2 regions of the Microbacterium maritypicum genome follow, and region 2 is predicted to be linked to the other one. Evidence: predicted binding sites of a transcription regulator. Region 2 holds the regulator's gene; the other holds the start of a gene.
What was found. The regulator LexA, encoded in region 2, represses DNA repair genes until DNA is damaged. The targets are predictions, from matches to a motif close to TCGAACANNTGTTCGA.

Region 1: the regulator LexA is predicted to act here: its motif matches at 8,204-8,219, upstream of recA (recombinase RecA).

The regions. Positions count from the first base shown of each region.
Region 1 covers NZ_CP168030.1:2,858,516-2,874,208, forward strand. The annotation lists partial or broken gene hflX (GTPase HflX) at 1-1,057, opposite strand, end outside; gene ACCO44_RS13900 (class I SAM-dependent methyltransferase) at 1,353-2,000, shown strand; gene dapF (diaminopimelate epimerase) at 2,055-2,927, opposite strand; gene ACCO44_RS13910 (dihydrofolate reductase family protein) at 3,000-3,539, opposite strand; gene miaA (tRNA (adenosine(37)-N6)-dimethylallyltransferase MiaA) at 3,596-4,507, opposite strand; gene miaB (tRNA (N6-isopentenyl adenosine(37)-C2)-methylthiotransferase MiaB) at 4,504-6,051, opposite strand; gene ACCO44_RS13925 (regulatory protein RecX) at 6,101-6,496, opposite strand; gene recA (recombinase RecA) at 6,958-8,007, opposite strand; gene ACCO44_RS13935 (DUF3046 domain-containing protein) at 8,275-8,499, opposite strand; gene ACCO44_RS13940 (helix-turn-helix domain-containing protein) at 8,520-8,828, opposite strand; gene ACCO44_RS13945 (CinA family protein) at 8,970-9,458, opposite strand; gene pgsA (CDP-diacylglycerol--glycerol-3-phosphate 3-phosphatidyltransferase) at 9,455-10,033, opposite strand; gene ACCO44_RS13955 (DNA translocase FtsK) at 10,033-12,744, opposite strand; gene ACCO44_RS13960 (N-acetyltransferase family protein) at 12,818-13,312, opposite strand; gene ACCO44_RS13965 (ribonuclease J) at 13,377-15,053, opposite strand; gene dapA (4-hydroxy-tetrahydrodipicolinate synthase) at 15,107-15,693, opposite strand, start outside.
Region 2 covers NZ_CP168030.1:2,052,662-2,068,354, reverse strand. The annotation lists gene ACCO44_RS10085 (HAMP domain-containing sensor histidine kinase) at 1-757, opposite strand, end outside; gene ACCO44_RS10080 (response regulator transcription factor) at 761-1,432, opposite strand; gene ACCO44_RS10075 (RNA methyltransferase) at 1,468-2,280, opposite strand; gene rplT (50S ribosomal protein L20) at 2,365-2,751, opposite strand; gene rpmI (50S ribosomal protein L35) at 2,787-2,981, opposite strand; gene infC (translation initiation factor IF-3) at 3,053-3,703, opposite strand; gene ACCO44_RS10055 (DUF1844 domain-containing protein) at 3,935-4,333, shown strand; gene ACCO44_RS10050 (hypothetical protein) at 4,335-4,748, opposite strand; gene ACCO44_RS10045 (SseB family protein) at 4,772-5,569, opposite strand; gene priA (bifunctional 1-(5-phosphoribosyl)-5-((5-phosphoribosylamino)methylideneamino)imidazole-4-carboxamide isomerase/phosphoribosylanthranilate isomerase PriA) at 5,553-6,299, opposite strand; gene hisH (imidazole glycerol phosphate synthase subunit HisH) at 6,403-7,038, opposite strand; gene hisB (imidazoleglycerol-phosphate dehydratase HisB) at 7,035-7,652, opposite strand; gene ACCO44_RS10025 (histidinol-phosphate transaminase) at 7,649-8,734, opposite strand; gene ACCO44_RS10020 (LysM peptidoglycan-binding domain-containing protein) at 8,801-9,169, opposite strand; gene lexA (transcriptional repressor LexA) at 9,460-10,146, shown strand; gene ACCO44_RS10010 (prolyl oligopeptidase family serine peptidase) at 10,169-12,034, shown strand; gene smpB (SsrA-binding protein SmpB) at 12,045-12,521, opposite strand; gene ftsX (permease-like cell division protein FtsX) at 12,585-13,499, opposite strand; gene ftsE (cell division ATP-binding protein FtsE) at 13,496-14,638, opposite strand; gene ACCO44_RS09990 (DUF2510 domain-containing protein) at 14,823-15,693, shown strand, end outside.

The sequences.
Region 1 (15,693 bases), 810 kb from region 2:
GTGACGACACGAAGTGCGCGTGCGGCTGGAGACCGCGGAGCACCAGGCGTTCGTCGTCGTCGATCAGATCTGCCTTGTTGAAGACGACGATCTCGGGCAGGTCACGCACTCCGACATCGCCGAGGACATCGCGTACCGTCTGCAGCTGACCGGCCGGGTCGGGGTGCGACGCATCGACGACGTGGAGCACCACGTCAGCCTCTCCGACCTCTTCCAGGGTCGAACGGAAAGCCTCGACGAGCTGATGCGGGAGATTGCGGACAAAGCCGACGGTGTCGGTCAGCGTGTAGACACGGCCGTCTTCGGTCTCAGATCGGCGCACGGTCGCGTCCAGCGTCGCGAAGAGGGCGTTCTCGACCAGGACGCCGGCACTGGTGAGCGCATTGAGCAGACTCGACTTGCCCGCGTTGGTGTAGCCGGCGATCGCCACCGAGGGGATGGTGTTGCGTTTGCGCTCCGCACGCTTCGCTTCACGAGCCGGTCCGAAGTCACGGATCTGCCGACGCAGGAGCGCCATCTTGGTGCGGATCCGCCGCCGATCGAGCTCGATCTTGGTCTCACCGGGACCACGGGACCCCATGCCCGCACCACCGGCGCCGACCTGGCCACCGGCTTGTCGGCTCATGGAGTCGCCCCACCCGCGAAGACGAGGGAGCAGATACTCGAGCTGAGCGAGCTCGACCTGCGCCTTGCCCTCCCTGCTCTTCGCGTGCTGGCTGAATATGTCGAGGATCACGGTGGTGCGGTCGATGACCTTCACCTTGACGACGTCCTCGAGCGCGCGTCGCTGGCTCGGCGCGAGTTCGGTGTCGGCGATGACCGTGTCGGCTCCGACCGCGGCGACGATGTCCTTGAGCTCCTGCGCCTTGCCGCGCCCGAGATACGTGGCAGCATCCGGGTGCGGGCGACGCTGCAGAACGCCATCGAGCACGACGGCACCCGCGGTCTCGGCCAGTGCGGCGAGCTCACGCAGCGAGTTCTCGGCATCCTCCTGCGCACCCTGCGGGTAGACACCGACGAGGACGACGTTCTCCAGGCGAAGCTGGCGGTACTCGACCTCGGTGACGTCCTCGAGCTCGGTCGAGAGTCCACCGACACGGCGAAGAGCGTGACGGTCTTCGAGATCCCATTGCGCCCCGTCCGTGCTGGCGTGCGCGGCGGTCGACTCGTCTTGCAGCGCCTGCGCTGCTCCGAACACGTGGACGTCGGAGCGCTTCTCTGCGTTCGCGAGCACGCGATCGACCGTGTCGTCGCCGTTGGAGGGTGTCGTGGTATCCGTCATCCGTTCCTTGTCTCTGGGGGTTTTGTAGCGAGCCTTAACCTTAGCCCGCGCTGTCCGGTACGCTCACCGTATGGGGTCAGACCACTACTTCACTGCGGCCCCGGCAAGCCCCGAGAATCTGCGCAGGATCCGTGTATCACTCGCAGGCCGAGAGCTGGAAGTCACCACCGCCGGTGGCGTCTTCAGCCCGGATCGGTTGGATGCCGGCACCGCAGTGCTCCTCGCCAACATGCCCCCGGTTCCCCCGGGAGGCAATCTTCTCGACCTCGGCAGCGGCTGGGGCCCCGTCAGCATCTCGATGGCCCTCGCCGCTCCACATGCCACGGTCTGGGCCGTCGATGTGAATGAGCGTGCCCTTGATCTCGTGCGCCGCAACGCCGCGTCCCTCGGGCTCACCAATATCAACGCATCGCTGCCCGACGATGTTCCCGAGCACGTCTCGTTCCGCACCATCCGCTCGAATCCGCCGATCCGCGTGGGCAAGAACGAACTGCACGGACTGTTGGAGAGGTGGATACCGCGGCTCGACGAACGCAGCGACGCCTGGCTCGTCGTGCAGCGCAATCTCGGAGCCGACTCGCTGCAGCGCTGGATCGGCTCGACGTTCCAGCCGGGATACAGCGTCTTCCGCACCGCGACCGGCAAGGGCTATCGCATCCTCAAGGTACGCAAGCACGGGACGCCGCCGACCGAGCCGATCGCGCTGTCCGGACTCTGACCGCGTCGATGCAGAGCGACCACGCCGACCGACGACGGCGTCGTACGGCTTCGGTCAGAGCAGCTCGATCTCTCCGCTGAAGACGAGTTGAGCGGGACCGGACAGGGCGACGTGCTCGCCGTCTTCTGCCGGGAACATCCGCACTCCGAGTGTTCCTCCCGGCACCTCGACCTGCCAATTGTTCGGGGCATTCTCCCCCGCCCAGTACCGCACGGCGAGTGCGGTGGCAGCCACACCGGTACCGCAGCTGAGGGTCTCACCGACGCCGCGCTCGAACACACGCATGCGGACGTGCCCGACTCCGTCGCGCACCAACGGCTCACCCGGAACGACGAACTCGACGTTCGCGCCGGCCGGCAGAATGGGATCGAGTTCCGGCGCACGGTGCAGCTCGAGCAAGGCGAGCTCATGTTCGGAGGCGATCGCCACGATCACGTGAGGGTTGCCGACGTCGATTCCGAGACCGGGACGCGTGACCGGGAGGCCGTCGACGCGCACCAGCGGGTCGTCGCCGGACAGCTTCCACCGGCCGAGGTCGACCTGGTATCCCGTCGCGCTGCGCGTCACGTCGCGCACACCGGCACGGGTACCGATCGGCAGTGTCGCTCCCGGTTCAATGGTCGCAAGCCCCGCGCGCACGAGATAGTGAGCGAAGACCCGGATGCCGTTGCCGCACATCTCGGCGATCGATCCGTCGGCGTTGCGATAGTCCATGAACCACTCGGCCGCCGGCTCCTCGGCCAGAGCCGCTGCTCCCTCAGCGATCGCCGACGAGCGCACGACGCGGAGGATGCCGTCGGCACCGATTCCGAAGTGGCGGTCGCACAGCACGGCGACCTGCTCGACCGTCAGATCGAGCGCCCCGTCGGGGTCGGCGATGATGATGAAGTCGTTGCCCGTGCCGTGACCCTTGGTGAATGCGACCATGCTCCCCAGTCTAGAGAGCGCAGCCATACGGCGAAGACGCCGGGCACCTCCTCCGCAGAACGTTCTACGAAGTCACTTCGCGGCTCCGGCCGAGACGACCGAGTATCGACCGCAGAGGAAGTTGCGGTTTCGCGCGACCTCGAGAAGCTCCAGGTCGAGCCGCCGCGGAAGGAGTGGGGCGCCGGAGCCCAGCGTCACCGGCGCGTACTGGACCCACACCTCATCCAGAAGACCTGCGTCCGCGAACTGACCCGCGAGATCTCCCCCACCGACGATCCAGATGTCCTGACCCGCGACGGCAGCGAGCATCTCGGCGTGCACGCTGCGCACGTCGTCATGCGTCAGCCGCACATCGGCACCCTCCGGGAGCGAGATCTCGCGGTGCGTGAACACCCAGGTGGGCTGACTGTAGCCCCATCGTCCTTCTTCGTGTCGCATCACCCACTCGTACGTCGACGAACCCATCGCCAGCGCGCCGATGTTCTTCTCGAAGGCGTTGTAGCCCATCGGCCCGTCGGGGTCGACGTCTTGGGTCAGCAGCCAGTCGAGCGAATGCTCGTCTGTCGCGATGAATCCGTCGAGGCTGGATGCGGTGAAGAAGTGGGTGGCCATGCACCGAGCCTCGCACCTGCCTCCGACATCGCGACGGTCGATCGCGGCGCGCTGGCTCACTCAGCCAGGAGTGCCCCCACGTCCGCCGGAGCATCCCACCACTCCAGGTCGGGATACCGCTTGAACCACGACACCTGTCGACGGGCGTAGCGGCGTGTGAGCGCCTGCGTCTCGGCGATGGCTTCCGCCGCAGTGAGGGTGCCATCGAGCTGGCCCAGCGCCTGCGCGTACCCGATCGCTCTGGAGGCAGTGGCACCCCGCTCGAGGCCCATCTGCCTCAGTGCAGCGACTTCGGTCAGTATCCCGGCCTCCCACATCCGCTCGACGCGATCATCCAGGCGGGAGACCAGCTGGGAGCGTTCGACGTGCAGGCCGATCAGCCTCGTGCGCTGCTGCCACAGCACGGGCTTCTCCGGCAGTGACGCGCCGTGGGTACTGCTCCCCTGCGCGAGCACCTCGAGGGCGCGGATGACCCGTCGGCTGTTGCGCGGGTCGACCTTCGCCGCTGCTGCCGGGTCCGCCGACCGGAGCCGATCGAGGAGAACGTCCAGCCCGTGCGACTCCAGCTCTGCTTCCAGCCCTGCACGGATCTCGGGGTCTCTCGGTGGAAAGTGGAACTCGTAAACGACGCTCGAGACATAGAGGCCCGAACCGCCGACCAGGATCGCATCGCCTCCGCGTCGGTGGATCGCGCCGACCGCCTCTCGCGCTACGGGCTGGTACCAGGCGACGGCCGCGTCCTGATCCACTTCACGAACGTCGAAGAGGTGATGCGGGATTCCGCGTCGGTCGGCGACAGGGAGCTTCGCCGTGCCGATGTCCATCCCACGATAGAGCTGCATGGCGTCGGCGTTCACGATCTCGGCCGGGTTGCCGCGGGCACGGAGAGCCTCCGCCAGATCGAGCGCGAGGTCACTCTTCCCGGTTCCTGTGGCTCCGACTATCGCCCAGAGGCGCGGTTCGCTCACACTCCGACGCGAAGGGTGGGCAGACCGAGGGATACGGCGCGCGGGCCGCCGTCGGACGCCGGAGTCGGGACCGCGCACGATTCCGCCTGCGAGCGATCCCAGGCGTCACCCCCGCGCGTTCTACGGATGCGCAGCGGCGCTCCGGTCGGATCGTCGGCAAGCAGGTGGAAGGGGGCCGCATGGGTGACGCTGACCGTGACGATGTCGCCGGGCCGCGGGAGGTCCGAGCCGGCGGTGACCTCGAAGTGCACCAGACGATTGTCTTCGGCACGGCCGGTCAGCCGGTGCGTCTCGGCGTCTTTCTTGCCTTCGCCCGTCGAGACGAGAACCTCGACCTGGCATCCGACCTGCTTCTGGTTCTCCTCCAGCGAGATTCGCTCCTGGAGTGCGATCAGGCGGTTGTACCGTTCCTGGACGATCTCCTTCGGAACCTGATCCTCCATCGTCGCGGCGGGCGTGCCCTCGCGGATCGAGTACTGGAAGGTGAAGGCTCCGGAGAAGCGGGATTGCTCGACGACGCGCATCGTGTCTTCGAAGTCTTCGTCGGTCTCCCCCGGGAAACCGACGATGATGTCGGTCGTGATCGAGGCATTCGGGATGCGCGCGCGGACACGATCGAGGATCCCGAGGAAACGCTCACTCCGGTACGACCGCCGCATCGCTTTGAGGATGCGATCGCTGCCGGACTGCAGCGGCATGTGCAACTGCGGCATCACGCTCGGGGTCTCGGCCATGGCGTCGATCACGTCGTCGGTGAACGCCGCAGGGTGCGGACTCGTGAAACGGATGCGCTCCAGTCCCTCGATTTCGCCGGCCGCGCGCAGCAGCTTTCCGAACGCCTGTCGGTCGCCGAACTCGACGCCGTACGAATTCACGTTCTGGCCGAGGAGAGTGACCTCGATGGCGCCGTCTTCGACGAGGAGGCGGATCTCGTTGAGGATGTCGCCGGGACGCCGGTCCTTCTCCTTGCCACGCAGACTCGGGACGATGCAGAACGTGCACGTGTTGTTGCAGCCGACCGAGATCGACACCCATCCGCTGTGCGCCGAGTCGCGCTTCGTCGGAAGCGTCGACGGGAACACCTCGAGCGACTCGAGGATCTCCAGCTCCGCATCGCCGTTGTGACGTGCACGCTCCAGCAGCCCGGGCAGCGACCCCATGTTGTGCGTGCCGAACACGACGTCCACCCAGGGCGCCTTGTCGAGAACTGCCTGCTTGTCCATCTGGGCCAGGCAGCCGCCGACCGCGATCTGCATACCTTCTTTACGACGCTTGACGGAGGCGAGATGTCCGAGGGTGCCGTAGAGCTTTCCGGCGGCGTTGTCGCGCACCGCGCAGGTGTTGATGATCACCACGTCAGCCTCGGCGCCGTCGAGTGCACGGACGTAGCCGGCGCTTTCCAGCGATCCGGAGAGCCGTTCGGAGTCGTGCACGTTCATCTGGCACCCGAAAGTACGAACCTCGTACGATCGCTGGCGTCCGTCTTCGTCGACGGCTGCGGACGAGGCGCTGATGATCGTCGGTTCGCTGCGCGGAATAGTCATGATCAAACCATTCTACGAGCCGTGCGGATGCGGTTGCTGCGTCGCTTGCTCAGTCCGAATCGACGAATCGGACGCCCGAGCTCGACGCACTCGGGCCAGTCTCCCGCAGTGCCTGCTTGGCCGCCTTCATCGCGACGGACCCGTTGTAGCCACGGCGAGAGAGCTGCCCCACCAGACGCCGAAGGGCGGTGTCGTTGTCGAGTCGGCCCAACGAACGTGCCTTGGTGCGGGCGAATTCGAGGGCCCGCTCATCGTCATCATCCGGCAATTCGTCGAGTGCAGCGTCGATCACGTCGCGAGGAATACCCCGTTGAGCGAGTGCGCGCGACAGAGCGACCCTCCCCTGTCCCTTCCGCTCGACCCCCGATGTCACCAGAACACCGGCAAGAGCGGCATCGTCGAGGTAGCCACGACGGCAGAAGTCGTCGATCACGTCGTCGATCACAGCGTTATCGAGCCCGTGCCCCCTCAGCGCCTGACGCGCTTCGGAGACCGAGAGAGATCGAGTCCGTAGCTTTCTCACGAGGGACTCCTCGGCCGCCGTGCGGATCTCGTCGAGCTCTCCCGGCTCCTCAGCAATTCCCTGCGCGACGGGTGGGATCCCGAGCGCGTGAAGTCTCGGCGCGGTCTTCGATGCTTCCGACCCAGCTCGGGCTGATGCCCCACGGGCGGGATGACGGTCGCTGGGAGCGCCGAACTCGGCCCGGCTTTCAGCGCGAGAGGTGCGCTCTCGCGCATCCCATGTGGACCGCCACTGGCCTGCGTCACCGGGGCCCGCGGAAGCGTCGTCTGAGAGGTCATCGCCGCCAGGAGCGACAGCAAGCGGCTCGGCCTTCTTCACGGCGCGTCCGAAGAGCGGAATGATGGGGGCGATCCGGTCGGGATCGCCCCCACGAGTGTCACTCATCAGGCCGGACGACGCTCAGCGAGCTCGTCTGCTGCAGCAGGCACGGCGGCTGGTCCGCCGATGCCGAGCTTCTGCTTGATCTGCGTCTCGATCGCCAGCGCGATGTCGGGGTTGTTGAGCAGGAAAGTCCGTGCGTTCTCCTTGCCCTGACCCAGCTGGTCGCCATCGTAGGTGTACCACGAGCCCGACTTCTTCACGATGGCGTGTTCGACGCCGAAGTCGATCAGGCTGCCCTCGCGAGAGATACCGACACCGTAGAGGATGTCGAACTCCGCCTGCTTGAAGGGCGGGGCCATCTTGTTCTTCACGACCTTGACCCTGGTGCGGTTTCCTACCGCGTCGGTGCCGTCCTTCAGCGTCTCGATACGGCGGATGTCCATGCGGACAGAGGCGTAGAACTTCAGCGCCTTACCACCGGCGGTGGTCTCGGGTGATCCGAAGAAGACACCGATCTTCTCGCGGAGCTGGTTGATGAAGATCATGGTCGTGTTCGTCTGGCTCAGACCACCGGTGAGCTTGCGCAGCGCCTGCGACATGAGTCGTGCCTGCAGGCCCACGTGCGAGTCACCCATCTCGCCCTCGATCTCCGCACGAGGCACGAGCGCCGCGACGGAGTCGATGACGATGAGGTCGATGGCACCGGAACGCACGAGCATGTCGGCGATCTCGAGCGCCTGCTCGCCGGTGTCGGGCTGAGAGACGAGAAGCGCGTCGATATCGACACCGAGCTTCGCCGCGTAGTCGGGGTCGAGCGCGTGCTCGGCATCGATGAAGGCTGCGATGCCACCGCCACGCTGCGCGTTCGCGATCGCGTGCAGCGTCAGCGTCGTCTTACCCGAGGACTCAGGTCCGTAGATCTCGACGATGCGGCCACGCGGGAGACCTCCGACGCCAAGGGCGACGTCGAGGGCGATGGAGCCGGTGGGGATGACGGCCACGGGGGCGCGCTCATCACTACCCAGCCGCATGACCGAGCCCTTTCCGAACTGACGATCGATCTGGGCGAGTGCGGTCTCGAGGGACTTCTCGCGGTCGGCGGGTGATGGCATGGTCTGCTCCTTCTGCGCGCGTGGTGCCGCCTGTAGGCTGTCGCGGCTCTCCCGGTTGGGAGGAACTCTCCGACAAGGCGTAATGGCTCTTCGGCTTGTTTCCACCGTAGGAGAGGCCACCGACATCGACGCCGAGAGCTCGCATACCGTGGAGAACAGATTCCCTGAACCACTTGTGCAGAAGACTACGCCCGCTTCGAACAGATCTTCGACGACACGCCGATCATCGCAGGCCGTGTCCCGTAACCTGCGGACACCCTCCAGGGTTCAACGCCCTCGCGGCTCCTGCCGTCCGACGCCGTGCCGACGGTTCTCCGGAACATCCATCTCTGCGCAGAGCGCCAACCAGATCTCCCGCGGCGGCGTGCCGTCCTCCAGAGCTTCGAGCGCCGTACGGCCACGCAAGGCTGAAAGCCCGAGGTCGTTCACCAATGACGAGGCTCGCGCCTGGAACTCGGTGTCGACGGCGCGAAGGAACTCGCTACGACGCATCGCTCACCCGCATGCGAAGCTCAGTGCAGCGAGAGCTGAGGCTCGACCGACGCGACGAGGTCGTCCGGAACGACATCCGGGAAGACCTGAATGCCCTCGAGTACAGAGATGCGGTCCCCGACCTCACGCATGATCGTCGAGATGGGCACGTCGAGAGCATCGGCGACGGATGCGAGGATCTCGCTCGACGCCTCCTTCTGGCCCCGCTCGACCTCACTGAGGTAGCCGAGCGCCACCGACGCTTTGCTTGCGACCTGCCGGAGCGTGCGCCCCTTCTGCAGGCGGAAGTCCCTCAGCACATCGCCGATTTCCTGTCGTACAAGAATCATCGGAACCTCCTCCCCATGTGATCGTTCGAGGTCTCCCCCGATGAGACAGCCAGTCTAGTACTCCTGACCTGCCCGAAATCTACCCCTGCACTCTGTGGTTTGAATGTGAGCACATCGGTAATAACCGACATCGGACCGTCACTATTCCTGGACGAACTCGAGCAACGTTTGGAGAGCCGCCACCACCGTCAGAGCGCGGATCGAATCACGGTCACCCTGCAGGTGCAGCGCCTTCGTCGACGAGCCGTCGGGCGTCACGATCCCGACGTGCACCGTTCCCACCGGCTGGCCGTCGGGGGAATCCGGGCCGGCGATGCCGGTCGTCGAGACCCCGACGTCAGCCGGGACTCCGTCTACGTTCACGACGCGGCGCACGCCGTCTGCCATCTGCAAGGCGACCTGCGGGTGGACCGGCCCGTGAGTAGCGAGGAGCTCGGCATCCACACCGAGGACCGTCGCCTTGACCGGGGTCGCATAGGCCACCACACCACCGAGCAAGACCGCGGAAGCCCCCGGAACCGACACGATCTCGGCGCACAGCGCGCCGCCCGTGAGCGACTCGGCGACGCCCAGAGTCCAACCGCGGCGTGTCAGAGCCGACAGCAGTGCGGCGGCGCCCGCGTCGCTCATGCCTGCTTCTGGCGCGATCCGCGTGCCTGCGCGACGATGTAGTCGATCCCGCTCGCCACCGTGAGCACGAGGACAATGACCATCAGGATGAAGGTGATCAGCGTCCAGGCATCGAGGCCGATGAGGACGTGTAGGGGAAGCAACGCCCACCCGAGTGCGACCCCCTGGAACGCCGTCTTGATCTTGCCCATCCAGGCAGCCGCGACCACATGCTCGCTCGCGACCATGAGACGGTGGATCGTGATCCCCCACTCACGGATGAGGATGATCGCGACGATCCACCAGCTGACCTCACCGAGGATGGCGAGGCCGATGAAGCCCGCTCCGGTGAGCATCTTGTCGGCGATCGGGTCCCAGAGTTTGCCGAAGTCACTGACGATGTCGTACTTGCGTGCGAGGTAACCGTCGACCCAGTCGGTGGAGATCCCGACGATGAAGATGATGGCGGCCGCCCAGCGGAGGCCGGGCTCGGGGAGTCCGTAGGTGCCACCGAACAGCAGCAGGACGAAGAAGATGACCGCCAGCGGGATGCGCGCGACGGTGATGGCGTTGGGCAGCTGCCGAGGAATCGTCATCAGTCGCGCCCCGTCAGGCCCCAGGCGTCTTCGTCGCCGCCGTCGGCCTCCACCTCGGGGAGTCCTTCATACTGGGCGGCGATCGGATCATGCGGCTGAGGCATCGGCGGAACCGGAGGGGCTGCCGGAGCCGGGGAGGCCGCCGGAGCATCGTCTCCGCGCAGCTTCGCCATCACCTGTGGGAGCTGCTCGGCCGTGGCCAGCACGTCGCGGGCCTTCGACCCCTCGGAGGGTCCGACGATCTCACGGGACTCCAGAAGGTCCATCAGGCGACCCGCCTTGGCGAAGCCGACACGCAGCTTGCGCTGGAGCATCGATGTGGAGCCGAACTGCGATGAGACGATGAGCTCGGCTGCGGCGAGCAGAAGCTCCAGGTCATCGCCGATGTCTTCGTCGACTTCCTTCTTCTTCGTCGGCTCCATCGCCTCCTGCACATCGGGTCGGTAGTCCGGCCGAGCCTGACGGGTGACGTGCTTGACGACGGCGTCGATCTCCTTCTCATCGACCCACGCACCCTGCAGACGGAACGGCTTCGACGATCCCATCGGCGAGAACAGCGCGTCGCCCTGCCCGATCAGCTTGTCGGCCCCGGGGCTGTCCAGGATGACGCGGCTGTCGGTGACGCTCGTGACAGCGAAGGCGAGACGGGACGGCACGTTGGCCTTGATGAGACCGGTGACCACGTCGACGCTGGGGCGCTGCGTGGCGAGGACCAGGTGGATACCCGAAGCTCGCGCGAGCTGCGTGATGCGGACGATCGAGTCCTCCACGTCACGAGGCGCGACCATCATCAGGTCGGCCAGCTCGTCGACCACGACGAGGAGGTACGGGTACGGCTTGAGAACTCGCTCGCTGCCCACAGGGAGTTCGACTTCGCCGGCGCGCACGGCGCGGTTGAAGTCATCGATGTGACGGAAGCCGAACGACGCGAGGTCGTCGTACCGCATGTCCATCTCCTTCACGACCCACTGCAGCGCCTCGGCCGCCTTCTTCGGGTTCGTGATGATGGGCGTGATGAGGTGCGGGACGCCGGCGTAGCTGGTGAGCTCGACGCGTTTCGGGTCGATCAGGACCATACGCACGTCAGCGGGGCGAGCGCGCATCAGCAGGCTCGTGATCATGGAGTTCACGAAGCTCGACTTACCGGAACCGGTGGAACCGGCCACCAGGAGGTGCGGCATCTTCGCGAGGTTCGCGATGACGATGTTGCCACCGACGTCTTTGCCGACGCCGATGGTCATCGGGTGCGTGCTCTTCTGCGCGGCCGGCGACCGGAGGACGTCGCCGAGCGCGACCATCTCCTTGTCGGCGTTCGGGATCTCGATGCCGATCGCGCTCTTGCCGGGGATCGGCGAGAGGATGCGGACGTCGTTCGACGCCACGGCGTAGGCGAAGTTGTTGCTCAGCTGCAGGATCTTCTCGACCTTGACGCCGTGACCGACCTCGACCTCGTACTGCGTGACCGTCGGCCCGCGCGAGAAGCCGGTGACCTTCGCGTCGACCTTGAACTGCGTCAGCACGCTGGTGATCTGCTCGATCACCTTGTCGGTGGCCTCGGAACGAAGAACCGGCGGCGGGCCTTCGACGAGGAGGCCCGGAGAGGGCAGGATGTACGGCGTGACGGGGGCCTGAGGTCCGCGGTCGCCCGGGCCCTCAGTACCGAACCCGTCGAGCCCCGGAAGCTCCGGCACCTCGCCGGTGTCGGAGGAGTCATCGAGAAGCGCCGTCGTCTGCTGCTCGGCAAGCGAATCGGCGACCGACCTGACGTCGGATAGCACCTCGGTCGCGGCGTCGTAGGGATTCTCGACGACGACCGCCTGGTCGTAGGCCGGAGTCGGATCGGAGGTCGTGAGCAATGCGGTGATGTCATCCGAGCCGAGGGTGCCCTCGTCAGGGTCCTCTTCACGGCCGGTCTTGTTGCGACGCCACCAGGGCAGCACATCGGGGTCGTCGACCTTGTCGGCGTCGTCGATCGCCGCCGCGTCCTTGGCGGGCTTCTCCGGACGCTCGGCGTCGAACATCCAGGCGTAGAGATCACCGAGACGGGAACCGATGCGGTTCGGCGGCGTCTTGGTGAGGATCAGGATGCTGAGTGCGGCCAGCAACGCGAGCACGACGTACGCAGGGATATTCGTGAGGTAAGTCAGCGGCTGCCCTACCAACCACCCGAGCAACCCGCCCCCCGTGTTCAACGCCGTGATGTTCGGCTGGGGCTGTGGTTGTCCACCGGCGACATGGCAAAAACCTGCCAGGGAGATCACGAACAGGCCGAAACCGAAGCCGATGCGTCCGTTGTCGTGAACCGACGCGGGGTGACGGAACAGCCAACCGGCCAGCACCAGCAGAAGCAGTGGCATGATGAACGCCACTCTGCCGACGAGCAGCCCCACCGAGTAGGCACTGATGTTCTCGGCCGCTTCGTTGCCGATGAAGACCCACTCGTTCACGGCGCCGAGAGCCGCGAGCAGCACGAGGAGGAACGGGAAGCCGTCGCGGCGGTCGTCCTTCTCCAGCGCCTCAGGCCCGAAGGCGCGGAAGAGCCCGCCGACGCCGTGGGCAAGTCCGATCCAGGCCTGGACTGCAACCGGAGGCTTGTCTGCCTCGTCGATGTACTTCTTGGGAGCGGGCTGGGCCTTGGTAGCCGTCTGCCGCTTGGGGCGCGACGGCGCGCTTGTCGACGCGCGCTCTGTCTTCGTGGTGCTCCTGGCCATGCTCTCACGTTACGACCAACGGCCGACATCTCCGCGTAATGACGCGGCATTCCACCGATCCTCGCGACGCCGACTACCGGGTCCGACGCGCCATGGTTTCGCGCGACTCTCCTTCCGCCACGAGGGCGAACCCCTCGGCGCGATACAGATTGCGGGCGAAGTTGTCGCGTTCGACGCTCAGGCTGATCCGCGCATGCCCCTGCGTACCGGCGAGCTCGATGACACCGCGCAGGAGAGCGCGTCCGACACCGCGTGCACGCCAGAGCGGATGCACGCCGATGATCAGCTCCGGAACGGCGACGCCGACGAAGCCGAACCCCGGCGCATTCTGCGGGAGCACGCGATACCAGGCCGCACCCACGGGCACCTCGTGTGCACCGGTGGCCACCAGCCCGTCATCGGCCATGCGCTTCCACCCCGCGAGATAGCGCCGATGGTCGGCAGAGTTCAACACCTCATGCCGCGGACGCACTCCCCCGGCGCGCCAGCTCGCCGCCTCGACGAGCATGTCGCCGAGGAACATCGCATCAGTCTGCGCCGCCCTGCGAAGGGCAAAGCCGCTGTCCATGCCGCGAGCATAGAACCGGGGTGTTACGCCGGGATGACGGCCGACCGTGAATACCGAGCGACCGTCACGCCTCGATGACGAGCGGGACGATCATCGGACGACGGCGGAGTCGCTGGTTGACCCAGCGCCCGATCGTGCGTCGCACGACCTGAGACAGCGAGTGGGTGTCGCGCACCCCGTTGCCGGCCGCCTCCTTGAGCGCCGCGACGATCTTCGGCGCGACGTCATCGAACACGGAGTCATCTTCGGCCACACCACGCGCGTGGATCTCAGGACCGGAGATGATGCGGCCGGTCGCGGCATCCACGACGACGATCACCGAGATGAAGCCCTCCTCGGCGAGGATGCGTCGATCCTTGAGGTCGGCATCGGTGATCGCTCCGACCGAAGAGCCGTCCACGTAGACGAATCCGAGATCCAGCTGGCCGACGACGCTCGCCACGCCGTCCTTGAGATCGATCACGGTGCCGTTCGAGGCGATGATCGTATTCGACTCCGGGACGCCGGTGTCCTGCGCGAGCTTGGCGTTCGCGATGAGATGGCGGTACTCGCCGTGCACCGGAAGGACGTTCTTGGGCTTCAGGATGTTGTAGCAGTAGATCAGCTCGCCGGCGGCGGCATGCCCGGAGACGTGAACCTTCGCGTTGGCCTTGTGCACGACGTTGGCGCCGAGCTTGGTCAGCCCGTCGATCACGCGGTAGACGGCGTTCTCGTTGCCCGGGATGAGGCTGGAGGCGAGGATGACGGTGTCGCCCTCGCTGATCTCGATCGCGTGGTCCATGTTCGCCATGCGGCTCAACACCGCCATCGGCTCACCCTGCGACCCGGTCGACATGTAGACGATCTGCTCGTCCGGGAGGTCGCGCGCCTTCTTGAAGTCGATGAGGACCCCGTCCGGCACCTTCAGGTAGCCGAGCTGCTCGGCGATGGTCATGTTCCGCACCATGCTGCGGCCGAGGAAGGCGACGCGGCGTCCGTTGGCGTACGCCGCGTCGATGACCTGCTGCACGCGGTGGACGTGGCTGGAGAAGCTCGCGACGATGACGCGGCGCGGCGCCTTGGCGATGACCTGGTCGAGAACCGGGCCGATGGAGCGCTCGGTGGGAGTGAAGCCGGGGACGTCGGCATTCGTCGAGTCCACGAGGAACAGGTCGACGCCCTCCTCGCCGAGGCGGGCGAACGCACGCAGGTCGGTGATGCGGCCGTCGAGCGGCAGCTGATCCATCTTGAAGTCACCGGTGGCGAGCACCATGCCGGCCGGCGTCCGGATGGCGACGGCCAGCGCGTCAGGGATCGAGTGGTTGACTGCGACGAACTCGAGATCGAAGGGTCCGACACGTTCCTGCTCGCCCTCCTTCACGGTGAGGGTGAAGGCCTTGATGCGATGCTCCTTGAGCTTCGCTTCGACCAGCGCGAGCGTGAGGCCCGAACCGATCAGCGGGATGTCGCTCTTCAGACGCAGCAGATACGGAACGGCGCCGATGTGGTCCTCGTGGCCGTGAGTCAGTACGACACCGACGATGTCGTCGAGGCGATCGCGGATCGGCTCGAAGTCGGGCAGGATCAGGTCGACGCCCGGCTGGTGCTCCTCAGGGAAGAGCACGCCGCAGTCGACGATCAGGATCTTGCCGTCGTACTCGAAGGCCGTCATGTTGCGACCGATCTCGCCGAGACCACCGATCGGGATGACCCGCAACGTCCCTTCAGCGAGAGGGGCCGGTTCTACCAGGGGAATGGACATGCTGTCTCCTCAGTCGGACACTCCGCGCGTCCGTTCGTTCGTGGGGACGCGACTCAACGCGTCGTGCCGTGCACCTTCGGCAGGGCACCACCCGCAGCCGCATTGCGGTCGGGGCGGAAGTTCGAGAAGTCGGCTCCGGGAACGTTCTTGACGAGGTCGAGCTCATCCTCGATGAGCGCGGCCTCCCATTCCTCGGGACCGACCAGGGGCAGCCGCACGCGCGGGCTCGAGATACGTCCGAGCCCGTGCAGGATGTACTTGGCGGCGACGGTTCCTGGGACGTGCGTCATGACAGCGCGCACGAGCGGCTCGAGCCGCTTGTGCTCGGCTGTCGCCGTCGCCAGGTCGCCCGCGTTCACGGCGTCGATGATCGTCCGGTACGGCGCCGCCGCGACGTTCGCCGTCACGCCGATGAGCCCGGTGGCGCCGATCGCGAGGTGCGGCAGCACGTTCGCATCGTCGCCGGAAAAGTACATCAGGTCGGTCTGGTTGAGCACGCGGCTCACCTCGGAGAAGTCGCCCTTGGCGTCCTTCACCGCGAGAATGTTCGGGTGCTTCGCGAGGCGCAGGATCGTCTCGTACTTGATCGGCACTCCGGTACGGCCCGGGATGTCGTAGAGGATCACCGGGAGGTCGGTCG
Region 2 (15,693 bases):
TGCGCAACTCGTGGGAGGCGTTCAGCGCGAACTCCTGCTGTCGCGTCATGACGCGCTCGATCTCGTCGGCCATGCCGTTGAACACCTGCGCCATGCGGCGGAGCTCCGGTGGCCCGGCATCCTCGGGGACACGCGCGTCCATCTCGCCCCGCTCGATGGCCACCATCGCCTCGTCCAACCGCCTCACCGGGGACAGCACCCATCGGGCGAGCCGGAAGACGAGCAGCACGCCCAGCGCGATCAGCACCAGCGCGATGGCGGAGATGATCAGAAGCTGCTGCACGATCGCGGCCCGGGGGGCGTCGACATCTCCGGCGACCAGCACGGCCCCGATCACGTCGCCGTCGTCGAAGACCGGCTCCGCCAGCGCGGCATCCGCCACCGTCCAGGGGAAAACGGCCGCCGGCTGCTCGGCGCGTCGCCCGGACAGCGCCAGCCGCACCCGTTCCGCGTCCTCCTCCGCGAGCACGGTCGAGCCATGCTCCCCCGCCGCCCAGGGGGCACCGCCGAGATCGAAGACCGTCACCTCGATGCCGTACACCTCCTCGAAACGGACGACCTCGGCATCGATCACCGCCGCGCTGCCCGATCGAAGCGCTTGACGCGCGCTGGTGATGAAGTAGCCGAGGTCGCCGAGCTGCTGCGTGTAGAACGACTGCTGCACGCTCCGGGCCGCACTCCATCCGGCCGCACCGCCCAGAGCGACCAGGATCGCCACGAGCGGGACGAGGAAGACGATGACCAGACGTCGACGCACGGCTCAGGACCCCACGAGACGGTAGCCGACGCCGCGCACGGTCTCGATCACACCGCGGGATCGGGTCTTCTTCCTGATCGCCCCGACGTGCACCTCGAGGGAATGCCCGAAGCCCCGCCAGTCCGTGTTCCACACCTCACGGATGAGACGCTCCTTCGGAACCGCCACACCCGGATAGCGTGCGAGCACCGCGATGATGTCGAACTCCTTGCGGGTGAGCTCGATCGGCGCACCGTCGACCAGGACCTGCCGCCCGACGAGGTCGATCTCCAGCGAGCCCCCGAGGAGCAGCACCCGCGCGTCGGAATCCGGGCGCATCGGCCGCGAACGCCGGGTCACGGCCTCGATCCTGGCCAGAAGCTCATGCACGTCATAGGGCTTCACCACGAAGTCATCGGCGCCGGCACGCAGTCCCTTGATGCGCTCGGCGACCTGGTTGCGCGCGGTCACGATCATGATCGGAACCTCGGAGCGTCCGCGGATGCGGCGGCACAGGTCGACGCCGTCCATGTCGGGGAGTCCCAGATCGAGGAGCACGACCTCGGTGTCAGCGCCGAGGAGAGCCAGCGCCGACGCCCCATCGGAGGCGCGCACGGTCGCGTAGCCCGACCGCGCGAGGAATGCTTCGAGCGCCCCAGCGACACGGTCGTCGTCTTCGACGATCAGAATCCTCATCGACCCTGTGACCCGCTTCCTTCGTCGGCCGGACGTCAGCCGACAGAGGTCGCCCGCTGTGCGAAGGCGCTCTCGTACAGGCAGACGCTCGCAGCGGTCGCCAGATTGAGGGATTCGGCCTTGCCGAAGATCGGCAGCCGCAGCACCTGGTCGGCCAAGGCGAGGGCATCGTCTTCCAGACCCCGCGCCTCGTTTCCGAACAGCCATCCGGTCGGCTCGGCGAGCACTCCGTCCGCGCGGGCTTCCAGCAGATCGGCGCCCTTCACGTCGGCGGCGAGGATGCGCAGACCCGCGGCGTGCGCGCGCTTCACGACGTCGGCGAGGTCTCCCCCGACCGAGACCGGGAGGTGGAACAGCGACCCGGTCGTGGCGCGCACGACCTTCGGGTTGTACGGATCGACGGTCCGGCCGGTCAGCACGACGGCATCCGCGCCCGCCGCATCGGCCGCGCGGATGATCGTGCCCAGGTTCCCGGGGTCGCGCACCTCTTCGCAGATCGCCACGAGACGAGGCGAGGCATCGAAGATGTCACGCACCGAGGTCGGTGTCTGCTGGACGACGGCGACCAATCCCTGCGGAGTGACCGTGTCGGCCATCGCGTTCAATACGTACTCGGTGACGTACTCGACGTCGATGTCGGCGTCGGCGGCCTTGGCACGGATGTCCGGGTGCTTCTCCCACCCGCTCGGCGTCGCGAACAGCTCGACGATCGCCTCCGGGCGATACGTGAGTGCTTCACGCACCGACTGCGGACCTTCCAGAAGGAACAGGCCCGTCTCGGTTCGCGCGCTGCGCTTGGTCAGCTTCGCGACAGCACGGACTCGGGGCGAACGGGGGTTCTCCAGCACGTTCACAGTCTAGGGTCACCGCGGGTGCCGGATACGCGAAACGGGCGCCTCCCCGAAGGAAGACGCCCGTAGGAAGCGAGATGCTTACGCAGCCGACTTCGGTGCGTTGACGTCGGAGGGCAGAGCCTTCTTCGCCGTCTCGACCAGCGTCGTGAACGTGGCAGCGTCGTTGACCGCGAGGTCGGCGAGCATGCGACGGTCGACGGTGACACCCGCGAGGCCGAGGCCCTGGATGAAGCGGTTGTACGTGATGCCGTTCTGGCGAGCCGCAGCGTTGATGCGCTGGATCCAGAGGCGACGGAAGTCACCCTTGCGCTTGCGACGGTCACGGTACGAGTAGACCAGCGAGTGGATGACCTGCTCTTTGGCCTTGCGGTAGAGGCGCGAACGCTGACCGCGGTAACCCTTTGCGCGCTCGAGGATGACCCGGCGCTTCTTGTGGGCGTTTACTGCCCGCTTGACTCTTGCCATTTTCCTGTGTTCCTATTCGTGCGTTCGGGCGCGCGTCAGCGGCCGAGAAGCTTCTTCGCGACCTTGGTGTCAGCCTTCGAGAGCACCTGGTCCTGGTTCAGACGACGGGTGCGACGGCTCGACTTGTGCTCGAGGTTGTGGCGCATCCCGGCCTGCTGCTTCTTCAGCTTGCCGCTGCCGGTGATCTTGAAGCGCTTCTTAGCACCCGAGTGGGTCTTCTGCTTCGGCATCTTCTCTTCCTTCGTATGGCGCCTTCTCAGGCGACGGTGTCAACCCGCGGTGCGGGAGTTCTGGGGCGGATCTACTCCGCGGCAGCTTCTGCCGGTGCGTCGGCATCGCTCCTGGCGTCGCGGGATGCCTGCTTGTTCGCCGCGCGCTGTGCGTCGCGAACCGCGTTCTGCTCCTGCTTGGCCTCGGACTTGCTCTTCAGCGGAGCCACGATCATGACCATGTTGCGACCGTCGATGGTCGGGTTCGACTCGACTGTTCCGAGCTCGGCCACGTCTTCGGCGAACTTGCGCAGCAGACGCACACCCTGCTCGGGACGCGACTGCTCACGACCGCGGAACAGGATCATGGCCTTGACCTTGTCGCCGGCCTTGAGGAAGCCCTCGGCGCGCTTCAGCTTGGTCGTGTAGTCATGAGCCTCGATCTTCAGACGGAAGCGGACTTCCTTGAGGATCGTGTTCGCCTGGTTGCGGCGCGCTTCCTTTTCCTTCTGGGCGGCCTCGTACTTGAACTTGCCGTAGTCCATGATCTTGACGACGGGCGGCTTCGAGTTGGGGGCGACCTCGACGAGGTCGAGATCGGCTTCCTGCGCGAGGCGCAGCGCTGCCTCGATGCGGACGACGCCGATCTGCTCACCCGCGGGGCCGACGAGGCGGACCTCGGGGACGCGGATGCGCTCATTGGTACGGGGATCGCTGATGCGGAACTCCTTAGACGATGTGATTCGGCCACCGGGACGCTGTCTGCATCACGGGCGAAATCGGAATCGTCCCCACCCACCGGCATTCAGACGCCGGCTCCGCACCCTGCCTGCCGGGTCCGTCTTGCGAACGGAGCCGGTGGAGTGCAAGACCCGGTAGCCTTGAACGGCAAGCGCGGGTGGGAAGTGAATCCTCTTTCGATCCGGAGCATGACGCTCCGGAGCCCGCCAAAGTCTAACAGAAAGCAAGGCGAAGTGACGAACCAGGCACCGGACGAGGCTGCACGCGAGCGCGAAGAGCGCTGGGCACGTCAGGAGGAGGCTGCGTCGTCGGCCACTCGAGACATCGCCGACGTACCCGCGGTCGAGGTGATCACCACGGCGGCCGTGCACCTCATGAGCGCCGGCGCCGTCAAGCTCGGCCTCGCCGACGACCCCGACGCGGCGGCACAGCTCGACCTCGACGAGGCTCGCAAGCTCATCAACGCCCTCGCCGGGCTCATCACCGCCGGCGCCCCCGAGATCAGCGACATGCACGCACGCTCGCTCCGCGACGGGCTCCGCTCCCTGCAGCTCGCGTTCCGCGAGGCATCGACGATCCCCGACCCCATCGGCAAGGGTCCGGGCGAGAAGTGGACCGGGCCGGTCAACTAGTTCAGGATTCGAGGACGATCGGTTCCGCGGTCGAGGGGCCGCCGCACGGTTCATCCGAATGCGTCCACGAGATCGATTCCTCGGACTCGTGGATGAGCGTGTTCTGGGCGTCGAACAGGCGGATGTCGACGCCGTCGGGCGTCGACATATCGAACCCGAGCACCCACGTCCCGTCATCCTGAGGCGTCACGATGAACAGGTTGGTCGATGAGGTCGGCTCGGTACCCGGCGCCGGTGAGCACTCCCCCGCGACGCAGAACTGGACCGCCACCACCCCCGCTACGGCGCTGGTCTCGAGTGCGACGGCGTTCGTCCATCCGATCGCGGGGCAAGCCAGCGCGCAGCCCGAGCTGCCGGTAACGGCGCCCCCGAGGAGAGCAACGACGGCGATGGCGCGCAGGAGACCTCGGGACATGCCCCGATCGTAGCGAAGCGCGCTCAGACGCTGCGGCGGAGCTTCACCGTGAGCGAGTCCGCCAGGACGGCGATGCGGTCGTCCGACGCCCAGCGCTGAGCCAGACGCGAGAGCACGGCGTCGAGCACCTCGCGCTCCAGACCGTCGACGAGTTCCAGGACCACGATCAGCTCCGGGCCGCGCAGACGTGCGTCGGGGTCGCCGGACGCCACCGCCACGTCGATCACGGCCAGTTCGTGGGCCACACTCTCCTGGAGCGCGGTGTAGACCTCGGTGGAGAGGAAGCTCGGCTCCCAGGCATGCTCCTGGGCGATCGCCCAGACGGCCGGCCGCCGGATCACGAACTCCGTGTCGGCCGTCGGGTCGAGCACGATCAGGTCGGTGTCTTCGGCTGACGCCGCCAGCGCCGCCCGGAGCGCCTCCACGGGAATCGGGCGTGCCGTGGGATCCCACTTCTGCATCGCCTCGACGGAGGAGAAAACCGGCTGCACCCGCCGCCCGTCGGGAGCCGCGACCGTGACGATCGACAGCTCCTGCGTCTTGTCGACGGCGAGGCCGCTCGGCGCGACGCCTTCCTCACCCTTCTCGGCGATCAGAGGGATCAGCACGCGAGCCGAGCGGAAAGCGTCGACGACTTCCACCTGACTGCCTTCGCCGGCGCGGAAGCGCAGCAGTGCGGCCAGCAGCGCCGGGTCGGCCGAGCCGTCGTCCGCCGCGTGCGGATTCGACTCGAAGCTGCGTCCCTCCCAGGGGACACCGGCCGAGTCTCCGTGGTTGTGCGACTCGGGCCCGCAGGCGTGGCCGTCAGTCTCCTGCGACATCCAGTGCCTCAGCCAGCGTGAACGCACCGGCGTACAGGGCCTTGCCGACGATCGCACCCTCGACGCCCAGCGGCACGAGTTCACGGAGCGCGGCGATGTCGTCGAGGTTGGAGATCCCCCCGGATGCGACGACCGGCTTCGGTGTGCGCGAGGTCACCTCGCGAAGGAGCTCGAGGTTCGGGCCGCGAAGCGTGCCGTCCTTCGTCACGTCCGTGACGACGTAGCGGCTGCATCCGGCGTCTTCCAGGCGCTCGAGGACCTCCCAGAGGTCGCCGCCCTCCTTGGTCCAACCACGTGCGGCGAGCGTGGTACCGCGCACGTCGAGGCCGACCGCGATCGCTTCGCCGTAACGACCGATCACATCGGCGGCCCACTCGGGGTTCTCCAGTGCGGCCGTGCCGAGGTTGATCCGAGTGGCGCCGCTCTCGAGCGCCGCCTCGAGGGTCGCGTCGTCGCGGATGCCGCCCGAGAGCTCGATGCTGACGCCCTTGAACTGCTTGATGACCTTGCGCAGGATCGGCGCGTTGCTCCCGCGGCCGAAAGCGGCGTCGAGGTCGACGAGGTGGATCCACTTCGCGCCCTGTGCGGCCCACTCCCCTGCCGCGTCGAGCGGGTCGCCGTAGCTCGTCTCGGTTCCGGCCTCGCCCTGGGTGAGGCGGACGGCCTTGCCACCGGCGACATCGACCGCGGGAAGGAGCGTGAGCGAGGGAGACTGCGCGAAGTCGTTCATGGGGTCCTTGGCTAGGGAAGGTCTGCAGCCCGGAGCGGGCACGAGAACCGAGGGTAGTCCGCCGGAGAGCGGGTGACAAAACGGATGACGTCCACGATGGGTGTCAGAGACTCCCGACCCAGTTGCGCAGGAGCTGGATGCCCGCCTCGCCCGACTTCTCGGGGTGGAACTGGGTTGCCGAGAGCGGACCGTTCTCGACGGCGGCGAGGAAGGGGTCGCCGTAGGTCGTCCAGGTCAGCACGGGCTCGGGGAACGGCGGGATGACGTCGAGCTCCCAGGACTGGGCGGCGTAGGAGTGCACGAAGTAGAAACGCTCATGTTCCAGGCCCCGGAAGAGCACGCTGTCTGCGCCGGGCTCGACGGTGTTCCAGCCCATGTGCGGCAGCACGGGTGCGTTGAGTTCGGTGACCGCTCCGGGCCACTCGCCGAGGCCCGCGGTGTCGTGCCCGCGCTCGACCCCGTGCTCGAAGAGCACCTGCATGCCGACGCAGATCCCGAGCACCGGTCGTCCGCCGGCCAGACGCCGGTCGATGATCTCGTCGCCGCCGTGTGCGTGGAGCGCGTCACGGACCGCCTGGAACGCGCCGACGCCCGGAACCAGGAGACCGTCGGCCTCCAGGGCGGCCTTGCGGTCGCGCGTCAGCACGGCATCTGCGCCGGCAGCGGCCAGCGCCTTGACAGCCGAGTGGACGTTGCCCGACTCGTAGTCGAAGACGGCGACGCGGGGACTCGCGCTCACAGTGCACCCTTGGTGGACGGGATCCCGTCGACCAGCGGATCGAGTGCTTTTGCCTGGCGGAACGCGCGGGCGAAAGCCTTGTACTCCGCCTCGGCGATGTGGTGCGGGTCGCGGCCGCCCAGCACACGCACGTGGACGGTCAGCGCGGCGTTGAAGGTGATCGCCTCGAAAGAGTGACGCACCAACGAGCCGGTGAAGTGCCCACCGATGAGGTGGTGCTCGAATCCGGCGGGCTCGCCGGTGTGCACGAGGTACGGACGACCCGAGATGTCGACGACCGCCTGCGCGAGCGCCTCATCGAGCGGCACGAGCGCATCGCCGTAGCGGGAGATGCCGGACTTGTCGCCCAGCGCCTCGAGGATCGCCTGTCCGAGCACGATCGACACGTCTTCGACGGTGTGGTGCGCATCGATGTCCGTGTCGCCCGAAGCGCGCACGGTCAGGTCGGTCAGCGAGTGCTTCGCGAAAGCGGTGAGCATGTGGTCGAAGAACGGCACCGACGTGTCGATGCGGCTCGCCCCCGTGCCGTCGAGGTTCAGCTCGAGTTCGACGGTGGACTCCGACGTGCTGCGCACGCGGCTCGCGGTGCGCGGGGTCGATGACGGGGTGCTCATGATGCCGATCCTATCGAGGCCAGAGCATCGAGGAACGCGGTGGTCTCGGCCTCGGTGCCCGCGCTGACCCTGAGGTGACCGGGGATGCCGACATCACGCACCAGCACGCCGCGGTCGAAGAGCTGCTGCCATGTCGCACGCGGATCGGCGATGCCGCCGAAGAGGACGAAGTTCGACCAGGATTCGTGGGGCGTATATCCGAGCGCCTCGAGGGTCGCGGTGATGCGGTCGCGCTGTTCGACGATCTCCTCGACCATGCCGAGCATCACGTCGGAGTTGCGCAGAGCGGCGACGGCCGCAGCCTGCGTGAGCGTGCTCAGGTGATAGGGCAGGCGCACCAGACGCAACGCATCGATGAACGTCGGATCTGCCGCCAGATACCCGACCCGCGCACCGGCGAAGGCGAAGGCCTTGCTCATCGTGCGGGAGACCGCCAGGCGCGGGCGCCCCTCGAGGAGTGTCAGCGCGGAAGGCGCGTCGTGCGGTGCGAACTCCTGGTAGGCCTCGTCGACGATCACGATGCCCCGCGCCGCCTCGTAGACGGCTTCGACGACGTCCAGGCCGAGCGGGGTGCCGGTGGGATTGTTCGGGGTGCACAGGATGATCACGTCGGGGTCCGCGGTGCGCACCTGCTCCGCTGCCTCCTCCGGTGTGATCGTGTAGTCGGGCTGCCTCGTCCCGGGGATCCACCGCGCGCCCGTGCCCTGCGCGATGAGCGGGTACATCGAGTAGGTCGGCGCGAAACCGAAAGCCGTGCGCCCGGGGCCGCCGAAGGCCTGCAGGATGTGCTGGAGCACCTCGTTCGAGCCGTTGCCCGCCCAGATCTGCTCCGGGGTGAGGCCGTGACCCAGATACTCTGCGAACGACTCGCGAAGAGTGGTGAACTCCCGGTCGGGATAACGGTTCACATCACGGATCGCGAGCGCGATGTCGTCGAGGATGTCGCTCGCCACCGCGTCCGGAATGGGATGCGTGTTCTCGTTCACGTTGAGGGCGATCGGGAGCGGTGCCTGAGGAGCGCCGTACGGAGTCAGTCCGCGAAGATCGTCGCGTAGCGGGAGATCGTTGAGGGAGAGGGTCACCCTTCCCATGTTAAGCGGCGCCCCGAGTCGATGACGCAAAGTTGCCGCAGCTCGGGCGCGACGGGATCAGTCCACGTACTGGGCCGGGATGGCGAGCGTCTGGCCGATCTGGAGCTCACCGCCACGCAGCAGGTTCATGCGGCTGATCTCACCGATGACGTCGCGCGGGTCGGCGCCGGGGGCGACACCGGTGGCGATCGACCAGAGAGTGTCACCGGGCATGACGGTCACGGTCTCGACACTGACGGCTGCCGTGTCTGCGCCCGAGGCGATCGCACTGCCACCGCTGAGTGCGGCGAAGGCGATGCCGATCGCGAGCGGCACGGAGGCGAACCCCAGCAGCACGGCGCGACCGCGCGTGGTCAGCCGGAGTCGCGTCGTAGGACGGGTCGACGCCGGAATGACTGCCGCGGTGCTGAAGCCGATGCTGCTCATGTGGTGCTCCTTAGCCTGTCCCGGAGCGGTGAAGCTGCCGGGGAAGTTGGCGTAGCGTTCGCATTCGCGTCTCGGCCGGGAGCCGTGAATGCGAAGCTACGTACCGAAGATATCTTCGAGTTCGAACATCTGTCAAGTTGTCTTCGAAACCGGATGCACGATTCTGCCGACACGCTCGAACAGATCTTCCAGATCGGGCCGTTTCTCGGATACGGTTTCGATGAGAACACCACACCACGGGCCTCCGACATTCGAAGAGCGACGTCGGAACACCGGACTTAAGGAGCACCATGAGCGAGAACTCGGCCCCCGAGTCGGAGGCACCGCGGACGCGACGCCGCAAGAGCCTGAGCCCCAAGCAGATGGCGATCCTCGAGGTCATCCAGAACTCCATCGCTCATCACGGCTACCCGCCGAGCATGCGGGAGATCGGAGACGCCGTCGGCCTGAAGTCCCTGTCGAGCGTGACCCACCAACTCGGTCAACTCGAACTGAGCGGCTACTTGCGACGCGACCCCGGCAAGACACGTGCCATGGAGGTCCTGATCGATCTCCCCGGCGCCAGCGGCGAGAACCCCGCCGACGTGGCGACTCCGGTCGGCGACGCGGCGCTCGTGCCCCTGGTCGGTCGCATCGCCGCCGGCGTGCCGATCACCGCCGATCAGCAGGTGGAGGAGATCTTCCCTCTCCCCCGTCAACTGGTGGGCAAAGGAGACCTCTTCATGCTCAAGGTCTCGGGCGAGTCGATGATCGACGCCGCGATCTGCGACGGCGACTGGGTCGTCGTGCGCTCGCAGAACAATGCGGAGAACGGCGAGATCGTGGCCGCGATGCTCGACGGCGAGGCCACGGTCAAGGTGCTGCGCCGTCGCGACGGCCACACCTGGCTCCTCCCCCGAAACTCCTCCTTCGAACCCATCCTCGGCGACGAGTCCGTGGTGCTCGGTAAGGTCGTGGCGGTGCTGCGCGCCGTCTGAGTTCAGACCATAGGCTCGGAGCATGTCGTCGCCTCACGGTTCCTGGCCCTCTCCGTTCTCCGCAGCCTCCGTCGCGGCATCCTCCCCGCGCATCGACGGGGCGCGCTTCGTCGGCTCCGAGATCTGGTGGGGAGAATCCGTGCCCGCCGAGAAGGGGCGGGTCACGGTGCGAAGCTCCTCGGGAGCCGAGATGCTCCCGGCGCCCTGGAGTGCTCGCTCCCGTGTACACGAGTACGGCGGCGGGGCATGGACCGCCGATTCCACGGGCATCCTGTACTTCGTCGATGCCGGCGATCAGCGCGTCCATCGACTGGTCGCCGGTGCCGAGCCCGTCCCGCTGACACCGGCGGGGCCATCGCACGGAGGCCTCCGCGTGCAAGACGGCCGTCTGCTCGCCGTGCGCGAAGATCTGTCGGCCGCGCCGCATACCCGCGCGATCGTCGAGATCCCGATCGACGGCTCCGCCGCGGAGGACGCGTCCGGAATTCGAGTCATCGTCGAGGGCGACGGCTTCTTCGCTCACCCCGCACTCTCGCCCGACGGCGGCCGCGTCGCCTGGATCACCTGGAACCGCGGACGGATGCCCTGGGAGGCCTCGCAGCTGCGGATCGCGCAGAGCGACGGCAGCGACGTGCACGAGATCCCCACTCGAGCGGCGTTGCAGCCCGAGTGGCTCAGCGAGACGGAGCTGATGTTCGCCGATGATCCGGACGACCGCTGGGGCCTGCATCGCATCGAACTCGACGGAGTCTCGCCGGTCGGCGCACCGCGCGCGCTCAGCCCGACCGATGCCGACACCGGCTACGGGCTGTGGGTGCTCGGCAACCGCTGGTATCGCCCCCTCGCCGACGGACGGATCGTCGCCGTCCGCACGAACGGGCGCGACGAAGTCGTCCTGATCTCACCGGACGGTGCCGCACGCCCGATCGATATCCCGGCCGACGGCCATGTGAGCATCGACGATGTGGACGGGTCGCGCGTGCTGCTCTCCGGCAGTGGCTCCGGCGTGACCGCCGGCCTGTGGTGCATCGATGTGGACTCCGGCGCGACCGTCGCCGTGCGCGGAGGTGAGCCCGTCGATGCCGAATGGATGCCGCGCGCTGTGCCGATCGAGGTCGACGGAAGGCACGGAGTCGTGCACGCCTTCGCCTACCCCCCGGCGAACCCCGACGCGACAGCCCCCGCCGACGAGCTCCCCCCGTACGTGGTGCTGGTGCACGGCGGACCGACCGCGCACGTCACCGGCGCGGCTTCCGCCGCCAACGCGTTCTACACGAGCAGGGGAATCGGCGTGCTCGACGTCAACTACGGCGGCTCCACCGGCTACGGACGCGCCTACCGCGAACGCCTGGACCGCCGATGGGGCGTCGTGGACGTCGACGACGTGATCGCCGCCGCACAGGGCCTCGCGGATGCCGGCCTCGCCGACCCGTCCCGCATCGCCATCCGCGGTGGATCCGCAGGCGGCTGGACGGTGCTCTCCGCGCTCGTGCGCGGCGGGGCCTTCGCCGCGGGGATCAGCCGCTACGGCGTGGCCGATCTGCGGATGCTGGTCGCCGAGACGCACGACTTCGAGGCGTCGTACATCGACGGTCTCGTGGGGCCTCTCCCCGAGTACGAGCACATCTACGTCGAACGATCACCACTCACCCACGCGGATCGCATCGGAGTCCCCGTGCTGCTGCTGCAGGGCGGAGAAGATCGAGTGGTCCCGCCCTCGCAGTCCGAGGCGATCAGAGACGCGCTGGCCGCCCGAGGCGTCAACCACGAGTATGTCCTCTACCCCGCTGAGGGGCACGGGTTCCGCAGTGCCGACACGATCATCGACGCGCTCGAGCGTGAACTGATCTTCCTCGGCCGCGTGTTCGGCTTCGAGCCGACGCTGTGACGACCGGTCGCTACTCGCCCACGCGATTGCGCAGGCGCATGGCACGATCCGCCTCGCGGGTGTCCTGACGTTCGCGCAGGGTCTGCCGCTTGTCGTACTCGCGCTTTCCCTTGGCGAGGGCGATCTCGACCTTCGCCCGCCCATCGGAGAAGTACAGTTTCAGCGGGATCAGGGTGTATCCACCCGCCGAGACGGCATGCGCGATCTTGGCGATCTCCTCGCGATGCAGCAGCAGCTTGCGGATCCGCTTCGCCGAGTGATTGGTCCAATGCCCCTGGGAGTACTCCGGGATGTGCACCGAATCGAGGAAGACCTCGTTGCCCTTCACGAACGCGTAACCGTCGCTGAGGTTGGCGCGCCCCTGACGCAGTGACTTGACCTCGGTGCCGGTGAGCACCATCCCCGCCTCGTACGACTTCTCGATCGTGTAGTCGTGACGTGCGCGACGATTGGTCGCGACGACCTTCTCTCCGCGTTCCCTGGGCATGATGCTCTCCTGTTGCCGTGATGAGCTCGATCGATCGTTCCGACCGAGCAGCCTTTCAGGATATCAGGTACGGAGCCAACGCCTGATCGCGAAGCCGGCGGACAACGCGGCCAGGACGACGCCGATGCCGATCAGCACCGGCACGACGAGCATCGCGTCCTGCATCGTCACCCAGGTCGTGATGAACGGGACGCGGCCTCGCAGGTAGCCGTTCACCCCGAAATGCATGCCGGCGACGACCGCGGCACTGGCCAGAGCCGAGCCGAGGAACGCCGCGAACACGCCTTCGAGCACGAACGGTGTCTGGATGAACCGGTTCGAAGCGCCGACCAGGCGCATGATGCCGATCTCCTTGCGACGCGCATACGCCGACAACCGGATCGTCGTCCCGATCAGCAGGGTCGCCGCTATCAGCATGAGCACCGCTATGCCGACGGCGATATACGTCGCGACGGTCAAAGCGGAGAACAGCGGTTCGAGGTATTGGAGCTGATCCTTGACCTGCTCCACTCCGGCCTGGCCGCTGAATGCCTCGGCGAGCACCTGCGACTGCCCCGGGTCTTTCATCGTCACGAAGAAGACCTCGAATGCCTGGTCGGGCGTGAGCACACTCGCCTGGTCCTCGCCGAGCTGCTCGACGAGCTTGGCGTACGTGTCCTCTTTGGTATCGAAGGTCAGCGAGCTGATGAGCGGTGCCAGCGCGTCGCCTTCGAGCTGCGCCCGGACCGCGGCCACCTGCTCCTCGCTCGCGGCTCCGTCGATGCAGGTGTCGGATTCCGAGACCGCGGAGCACATGTACACGGCGACCTGGGCACGCTCGGCCCAGTAACCCCGCATGACGCCGATCTGCGACTGCATCAGGATCGCCGCGCCGACGAAGGTGAGCGAGACGAAGGTGACGAGGATCACCGAGATGACCATCGAGATGTTCCGTCGGAGACCGCCCAGGGCCTCGGTCAGGATGAGTCCGATTCTCATGAGGTCGGGCCCACTTCCTCGTCGTCTTCGTCGGAGAGCCCGAGGCGATCTGCGACTCCGAGCTCGGCGACATCGACGGTGGGCAGGGTGATCGGGTGCGTGCGCGGTCGGACGACCGCCGGCGGCTCCGTCACGGTCGGCGGCTCGACGACGGCCGGTGGTTCCACGACGGTCGGCGGCTCCACGACAGCGGCGATGGCGCCGGTCGCCGGGACGGCGCTCGACTCCGGTGGCTCGACCGTGCGCGGGGGTTCGGCCTTCTGCGGAGCACCTGCCGGAGCATCCGAGGCGCGCTCGTCTGCGGCGGCCTTCCGCTGGGAGCTGAGCTCCTCGGCCAAGGCAGCGCGGACCGAGGAGAGGTCCGCCGTCTGACGCTGGACCTCCTGCACCGCCGTCAACGCCGCTGCGGCGGCAGCACCGCGCACCTTCTCCGGCACGAGGCGCGGGATGTTGGAGGTGTCGCCGTATCCGCCGTGAACCTCGTCACGCACCATCTCGCCGTCGCGCAGCTCGATCACCCGGCGCTGCATCTGGTCGACGAAGCCGGCCTCGTGCGTAGCCATCAGCACGGTCGTGCCGCCGGCGTTGATGCGAGCGAGAAGCTGCATGATGTCGACGGAGGTCGCAGGGTCGAGGTTGCCTGTGGGCTCGTCGGCGAGCAGCACCTGCGGACGATTGACGAGGGCACGAGCGATCGCGACGCGCTGCTGCTCGCCGCCGGACAGCTCATGCGGCATGCGCTTCTGCTTGCCGTCGAGTCCCACGAGCGCGAGTGCCTCGGGCACTGCCTGCTGGATGAATCCGCGCGAAGAGCCGGTCACCTGCAGGGTGAAGGCGACGTTCTGGTAGACCGTCTTCGACGGCAGGAGGCGGAAGTCCTGGAACACCGAACCGATGTGGCGCCGGAAGTAGGGCACCTTGCGGTTGGCGAGCGAGCGGAGATCCCGACCGAGCACGGCGACGCGGCCTGCCGTCGGTACGTCTTCGCGCAGGATCAGACGAAGACAGGAGGACTTGCCGGAGCCCGAGGCGCCGACGAGGAAGACGAACTCCCCGCGTTGCACTTCGAAGTCGACACCGGAGAGGGCGGGCTTCGACGTCCCGCGGTAGCGTTTCGTGACGTTCTCGAACCGAATCATGACGGTTCGAGCCTAAGCGCGCCCCTCCTGCTGACCGCGAGCGACACCCCGCACCGGCGCGTCCGCATCCGGAGAGCATGGGGATTGCTCCCCATCAGGAACTCCCTGCGAAGTCACCGGCCACTGCTATACATAAGGGTGCGGTCGCACCATGGAGCGGCCGAATCGTCTTCGAGGGGGACCCATGAGCACGACACCTGCAGGTTGGTACGACGACGGCAGCGGACGCCAGCGGTGGTGGGACGGTGAGCAGTGGACGGAGCACTTCGCTCCGGACGCGACCGCCGCAGCCGATGCGGAGTCGGCACCGGTGGCACCGGATGCCGCCGAGGCGTCGACCGGAATCGAGACACCGGCGACCGACGCTCCCGCCGTCGACGAGGAGCCCTCTTATGACGCACCGGAGGCACCGTCCACCGATGACACCGTGATCCGCACCTCCGCCGAGGCGCCGACCGCCGCGACCACACCGCTCGGCGACGACGTGGCCGCCTACGCGGCCCCGGCAGCGCCGGACTACTCCCCCACGGCCACGCCGGAACAGCCCGTGTCGAGCTACCCGGGCGCGGCTCCGGCATACCCCGGCGCGGGCGCAGCCTCCGGCTATCCCGCAGCTGCCCCGTACGTGCAGACCGAGCCGGAAGCTCCGAAGAAGCCGTCGGTGCTCGGACTCGTCGGACTCGGGCTGTCGGCCGTCGGCACGATCCTGGCGTTCATCCCGCTGATCGGCTTCATCGGCTTCATCCTCCTCGGCGCGGGCTTCATCGTCTCCCTCATCTCGCTCTTCCTGAAGGGGAAGAAGTGGCCGGGGATCGCCGGCCTGATCCTCTCCGTGGTCGGCGGCATCATCAGCGCCGTGATGTTCTTCGTCTTCTTCTTCGCTATCGCCCAGAACGCGAGTGAAGAGATGAACAACCTGCCCAGCTCCTCGCCGTCGATCGAAGCCACCGAGCCGGGCGAGACCGACGGGACGGACGGCGCCGACGACGGCACGCGTCCCACCTCGGCCGAGGTGGCGGTCGGACTGACCGCGATCCTGGCCGCCGAAGGCACGG